DNA from 2 places in the Methylobacterium sp. Ger2507 genome. Region 1 is predicted to be linked to the other one. Evidence: predicted binding sites of a transcription regulator. Region 1 holds the regulator's gene; the other holds the start of a gene.
The links. The regulator LexA, encoded in region 1, represses DNA repair genes until DNA is damaged. The targets are predictions, from matches to a motif close to TGTTCNNNNTGTGTTCNG.
Positions count from the first base shown of each region.

Region 2: a site for LexA is predicted at 1,550-1,567, ahead of ACV7NL_RS06560 (ATP-dependent helicase). Genes of this name have one in related genera too.

Region 1 covers NZ_JBUYVC010000001.1:2,580,521-2,584,044, forward strand. The annotation lists gene ACV7NL_RS11960 (ComEC/Rec2 family competence protein) at 1-1,451, shown strand, start outside; gene lexA (transcriptional repressor LexA) at 1,445-2,197, opposite strand; gene ACV7NL_RS11970 (calcium-binding protein) at 2,742-3,524, shown strand, end outside.
Region 2 covers NZ_JBUYVC010000001.1:1,419,141-1,422,664, forward strand. The annotation lists gene ACV7NL_RS06550 (AsmA family protein) at 1-970, opposite strand, end outside; gene ACV7NL_RS06555 (hypothetical protein) at 1,129-1,380, opposite strand; gene ACV7NL_RS06560 (ATP-dependent helicase) at 1,578-3,524, shown strand, end outside.

The DNA.
Region 1 (3,524 bases):
TGCGCGCGGCCGGGATTTATCACGTGGTGTCGATCTCCGGACTCCACATGGTGCTGGCCGCCGGCGTGGTGTTCTGGCTGGTGCGGGCCGGGCTGGCGATCGTGCCGTTCACCGCCCTGCACTGGCCCATCAAGAAGATCGCCGCCGGCATCGCCATGGTGGGGGTCACCGCCTATTGCGTGTTCTCCGGGTGGGACATCGCGGCCGAACGCTCGCTGATCATGACCCTGGTGATGCTCGGCGCGATTCTGGTCGATCGGCCGGCCCTCAGCATGCGCAACCTCGCGCTCGCCGCGCTGATCGCCCTGGCGCGGGATCCGGACGGGCTCCTCGGCCCCAGCTTCCAGATGTCCTTCGGCGCCGTTGCCGGGCTCATCGCCTGCGCACCGCTGATCGCCGGACAGGGCGGCCGCCGCGAGGGCGCCGGTCCCGTCACCCGCGCCGTCGCGTTCCTGATCGCCGCGATCGTCGGAACGCTGGCCACGACCCTCGTGGCGCAGATCGCCACCGCGCCCTTTGCGACCTATCATTTCCAGACGGTGCAGCCCTTCGGCCTCGTCGGCAATGCGCTCACCCTCCCGCTGGTCTCCCTGGCGGTGATGCCCGCGGCGGTGCTCGGCATCCTCGCCTATCCGTTCGCCCTGGATCAGCCGGTGTGGTGGGCGATGGGTCTGGCGGTGCGCGGAATGCTGTCGATCTCGACCTGGATCGCGGGCTTCGGACACGCCGTCGTGGTGGTGCCGGCCTTCGGGGCGGGGGCGTTGGGGCTGCTGGCGGCCGGCCTCCTCCTGCTCACCCTTCCGGCCTCGTCCCTGCGTTGGCTCGGGTTGATCCCGGCGGCGATCGGCATCGCCTTCGCGGCGTCGCCCGATCGCTTCGACATCTACGTCGATCGGGAAGGCACCGGGGCGGCGATCCGGGATCGCAGCGGCCACCTCGCCACTCTGGGGCGTCCGCCGGCCTTCGTGCTCGAACAATGGCTGAAAGCGGATGGCGATGCCCGGAAGGCCGGCGCCGTCCCGGCCTTTCCGGACGCCCGGTGCGATGGCCTCGGCTGTACCCTGACCCTGCCGGATGGGCGCAGGGTCGCCCTCGTCACCGACAAGCGCGCCTTCCCGGAGGATTGCGCCCGGGCCGATATCCTGATCAGCCGCCAATCGGCCCCGCCGGGCTGCGCCGCGGCGTTCGTCCTCGACCGGACCTTCCTGGCGGCACACGGCGCGGCGGCCTTGCGCCTCACGCGCGAGGGCGCCCGCGTCGTTACGACCCGGCGCCCGGGAGAAGCCGTTCCCTGGCGACCCGTGGCACCTGCCAACACGGACGCACCGGCGCGTGCCGCACCGGACATCGTGCCGGCAGCGCCGATCGGGCGAGCAAAGGACGCACCAGGTTCGCCCGGCGAAGGGCCGGGCGAAGGAATTGGCGAAGGGACCGGCGAAGAGCCTCAGTAACGACGCACGAGACTGACGAGGCGCCCCTGGATCTGCACCCGATCAGGGCCGAGCACGCGGGTCTCGTAGGCCGGATTGGCGGCCTCGAGAGCGATGGACGATCCCCGTCGGCGCAGGCGCTTGAGGGTCGCTTCCTCGTCATCGATCAGGGCCACGATGATGTCCCCGGTGTTCGCCGTGTCCTGCTTGCGGATCACCACGAGATCGCCGTCGAGAATGCCGGCCTCGATCATCGAATCGCCGCGCACCTCCAGGGCATAGTGCTCGCCACCCGCGAGGAAGTCCGGCGACATCGTCACCGAATGGCTCTGCTCCTGGATGGCCGAGATCGGCGTACCGGCCGCGATCCGCCCCATCACCGGGATCGTCACAGCCCGGCCGCTCTCGTCGGTCGCCTGGGTGGTCGGCAGGCGTGAGATGGAGGCGCCGGCCGGCACACCCTTCCCCTTGCCGCCCTCGACCACGCTCGGGGTGAAGCGACGGACTTCCGCCGCAGGCGCGGTCCGCGCCGAGGCGGATTGACCGCCGAGGCTCTCGGGCATCCGGATCACCTCGATGGCGCGGGCCCGGTTCGGCAGACGCCGCAGAAAGCCCCGCTCCTCCAAGGCCGTGATCAGGCGGTGGATGCCCGATTTCGACTTCAGATCGAGGGCGTCCTTCATTTCGTCGAAGGACGGGGGAACGCCGCTCTCGCGCATCCGAAGCTGGATGAACTGGAGCAAATCCAGTTGCTTACGCGTCAACATGCGGAACACTCTTCGTTGGAGACATTGGCTGCGGCGGACGACCACAGAAACAAACCACGAACACGTTAAACGTTCCGCAAGTGTTCTGCAAGAGTTCCTTAAAGAAGGCGGAATTCGTGCGCGGTGGCGCGCGTCCGATCCCAATTCAGGGCCGGTCGGGTTGGTCCGGTCACCGGTCACCGGTCACCAGAGCATCCGGACGCAACTCTGGCAATATCCGGATCGGGCGGAAAGGCCGCCAGAGCGCTGACCTTGCCCCGCGATCGACGGCGCTCAGGTTTCGTGCGCGTCGGGCAGGCATGAACCGGGAAGGCGCGCGTTTCTCGACTCTGTCGCACCCGGATCGGCCGTTCGCCGCATTCCGCAAAGGCACGGCGCGATGCGATGCGATGGACGGCTCGCGCTACAAAGCATCATAGACTGCAAGCCTTGCCTCTCATCTCTCCTTAACCAAGAGAAAACCCCGTCGTTGTGTCCTTTACTGCCTATAGATAGATATTCCCCTTATAGAAAAACGCCAGAACAACGACAAGGCCAAGCAAACATGTCGAAAATCATTGCGTATTGGGACAGTGAAAGTTCCCGCAATGCCGCTGGCGGCCAAGCAGACCTCATCCTGGCGACGGCGCAAGGCGCGGCGGATGGCTGGGCGAAACACATCCAGGGCGACGCCGTGATCGAGATCGCCATCGCGATGGGCAATTTCGCCGGCGGAAATGTCCTGGCCAATGCCGGTCCCAGCTATGCCTGGGACGGCCAGGGATGGACCTTCGCCCCGATCCTGGAAGCGCGCGAGGGTTGGGATGGCAATGGAGGCGAGGCGGACGGCAAGGTCACCCTGGGCCAGGACAAGCTGGGCGATCTCTTCTTCGATCCGCAGGGACAAGCCGGTGTCCCGTCCAACAAGATCGACGCGTTCGGGCTGTTCCAGCACGAGATCGCCCATGCCATCGGGTTCATTGATTTCCAGCCGGCCTGGTATGAAAACGGATCGATGGTGTATTACGACGAGAATACAACCACGGTCCTGGGTGGCCCTGCCAAGCTCGACGATGCGCGGGCGCATGTCTCGGGCGTCGAAGATCTGATGGACCCCTATTCGCCCTGGGGGTGGCGCCCGCAGATCTCGGATCTCGACCTCGCTCTCCTTCAGGACAAGGGCCTTCCGATCGCAACGGATCGCAAGGACCAGATCTGGCTCGGCAGCAAATCCGACACCTTCTCGGCCTTCGGCGGCGACGATTACGTCGAGGGCGGACGGGGCGACGATCACATCGACGGTGGGGCCGGCAAGGATTGGCTCTATGGCGGCGTCGGCAACGACACC
Region 2 (3,524 bases), 1.2 Mb from region 1:
GGAAGGCATCCAGGTCGAGGCGCCGGGTCGAGAGGGCGAGGCCGGCGCGCCATTGCTTCAGGTCGAGCTGCCCCGTGCCGCCGAGGCGCAGGGCCTGTCCGCCGGGATCGATCTCCAGGGCGACATCGGTGAACCGGGCTGTGAGGCCGCGCCCGGTGAACTTGCCCCCGAGAGAGAACGGCAGATAGGCGCCTGCCGCCTGGACCGGTGGCCCGACGACGATACGGGCGCTGCCTTCCGCGACCACGGTCGCCAAGCGCCGACCGGACGCGCCCGTTCCGGCGGGCGCAAGGCTGAGACGGGCATCGGCTTCGAAGCGCGGCCGCGTATCGCCACCGCCGGCGATCTTCACGCTGACGCCGTCGGACCCGATCTCGCCCGTCGAGAGCCGGAAGGGCACGCCGCGGCTGGTTCCCTCTGCGCGCCAGGGGCCGACCAGCGCCGGGGCCGAGATCTGCAGGGCTTCGGCATAGAACTGCTCGGTCCGCCCCGTCGCCGGCACCTGGGTTGTCAGGACGAATTGCCGGATCGTCAGATCCTCGATGGCGAGGTCGCGCCGAAGAGCCTCCGCCAAGCCGCGGGCCGGCAGTACTATGGCCTCACCGTCGGTGACCGGCAGCTTGACCTCGGCCCGGCCGATCCGGGTCTCGGTGAAGCGGATCTCGCCCTTCAGCAGAGGTGCCAGTGCAAGTTCGGCCCTGACGCCCTGGAGATCGAGGAGCGGGTGATCGAGCTTCGGCGCCGATCCGGCGGCGGCGCCGAGCCGGAGGCGATCGAGCTTCAGCCTAGGCGAGGGAAGGAGGCGGACGCCGATCCGGCCCTCCGTCTGCGCCGTCACGCCCAGCGAACGGCTGATCGTGCGGTCGAGGGTGGCGCGATAGCTTTCCCAGGCCACGAAGGGTGGGACGGCGAGGGCCGCAACGAGGAGCAGGATGACGGCGCCCGCCAGCGCGGTCAGGATGTCACGCACCGTGTTTGTTCCGCCTCGTCACCCGGGGGCTCGCCCCTGCTCCGTTCGCGGACATAGCACAGGCGAGGCCGACGCGCGCCAGAGCCCTGGCGCGGTCAAAGTCGCTCCGCCCGACACGAGGCCTACGTCAGTCCCGCCGATCCCGGCCCGGCCGCAGCTCAGCGCCGGCCCGGAACCACGATCGGTGCCGCGGGTGCGCTCGGCCGGAACAGGTCGCTGCGCTGGATCTGCATCCGCGTCTGGTTGGTGTCGAATTGTTGGCGCTGCTCGATGCCGCGCAGCTGGCTGCGGTCGGAGAGCCGGTCGTTGGTGGCGTTGAGGCTGTCGATGGCGCGCGAGGATTGCGCCAGGGCCGGGCCGGCCGTCAGGAGCGCGAGGCCGGTGACGAAAAACAGGCGGGGGCTGAGCATCGGAACGTCCTTGTTCGGTGGGGTTTCGTCCTGATCTGGTGAGACCACGCGTCGATGGAAAGGCGGCTTCCCGAATCTCGGCATCCTGCCGCACGTTCCGAACGGCACCGGGACCGACCGGTCGGCCGACCCCCGAAGACCGGGAGGGGACTGGCATCACTCTCGACGCCGTTCGCGTTTTGGTCCAGGGATGCGCGATGACGAAGCCTCTCGACGCGGCCGGCGCTTCCGCCTCCGACGCCGCCCCGACCTCCATCGCCGCCCGTGCCATGGCCTCCCTGCGGCCGCAGGCGAGCCCTTATCTCGAAGGGCTGAACACCGAGCAGCGCCGCGCCGTCGAGGCCACGGATGGCCCGGTCCTGGTGCTCGCCGGCGCCGGTACCGGCAAGACCCGGGTGCTGACGACGCGCATCGCCCACCTCATCGCCACGGGCAAGGCGCGGCCCTTCGACATCCTCTCGGTGACCTTCACCAACAAGGCCGCCCGCGAGATGAAGCACCGCATCGGCGGGCTCATCGGCCCGGCCGGCGAGGGCATGCCCTGGCTCGGCACCTTCCATTCCATCGGCACCAAGATCCTGCGCCGACACGCCGAGCTGGTCGGCCTGCGCTCGGACTTCACGATCCTGGGCATGGACGACCAGCTCCGCCTGATGAAGCAGGTCATCGTCGACCAGAACATCGACGAGAAGCGCTGGCCTGCACGCGCCCTGTCCTCGGCCATCGACGGCTGGAAGAATCGCGGCCTCCTGCCCGAGCAGGTGCCCCCGGGCGAGGCCCAGGCCTTCGCCTTCGGCAAGGGCGGCACGCTCTATTCGGCCTACCAGGCCCGGCTTCTGACCCTGAACGCCGCCGATTTCGGCGACCTGCTGCTGCTCTGCCTCAAGCTCTGGCGCGAGAACCCCGACGTCCTGGAAAACTACCAGAGCCGTTTCCGCTACATCCTGGTGGACGAGTACCAGGACACCAACGTCGCTCAGTACCTGTGGCTGCGCCTGCTGGCCCAGGGCCACCGCAACGTCGCCTGCGTGGGCGACGACGACCAGTCGATCTATGGCTGGCGCGGGGCCGAGGTCGACAACATCCTGCGCTTCGAACACGACTTCCCCGGTGCCGTGGTGGTGCGCCTGGAGCGCAACTACCGCTCCACCGGCCACATCCTCAGCGCCGCCTCCGGCCTCATCGCCAAGAACGAGGGGCGCCTGGGCAAGACCCTGCGCACCGAGGATGTCGCCGGCGAGAAGGTGACGGTCTCCGGCGCCTGGGATTCGGAGGAGGAGGCGCGCCAACTCGCGGAAGCGATCGAGAGCCTTCAGGCCAAGCAGCATCCGCTGTCGGAGATCGCCGTGCTGGTGCGCGTCTCGGCGCAGATGCGCGAGATCGAGGACCGCTTCGTCCAGCTCGGGCTGCCCTACCGGGTCATCGGCGGGCCCCGCTTCTACGAGCGGGCCGAGATCCGCGATGCGCTGGCCTATCTGCGCGTCACCGCCAACCCGGCCGACGACCTCGCCTTCGAGCGCATCTTCAACACTCCGAAGCGGGGACTTGGCGACGCCACCCTGCAGGCGCTCCACGCCTATGCCCGCGCCGAGCGGGTGCCGCTGCTTCAGGCGGCCCGTCTCGTGGTCGAGACCGACGAGCTGAAGCCCCGCGCCCGCTCCGGCGTGCGGGCCCTGGTCGAGAGCTTCTCACGGTGGTCGCGCCTGGTGGGTACGCAGCCGCATTCCGAGGTGGCGCAGACCATCCTGGAGGAATCCGGCTACACCGAGATGTGGCAGAAGGATAAGTCCGCCGACGCGGCCGGACGCCTGGAAAACCTCAAGGAGTTCGTGCGCTCCATGGAGGAGTTCCCCGATCTCGCGGCCTTCCTCGAGCACGTCTCCCTGGTGATGGAGGCGAGCGAGCAGGAGGGGGCCGACCGCGTCTCGCTGATGACGCTCCACGCCGCCAAGGGCCTGGAATTCGACACCGTGTTCCTGCCCGGCTGGGAAGACGGCCTGTTCCCGAACCAGCGCGCGCTGGACGAGAGCGGCCGCGCCGGACTGGAAGAGGAGCGCCGCCTCGCCCATGTGGGCCTCACCCGGGCCCGCAAGCGCGCCAAGCTGTCCTTCGCGGTCAACCGGCGCATCCACGGCCTGTGGTCC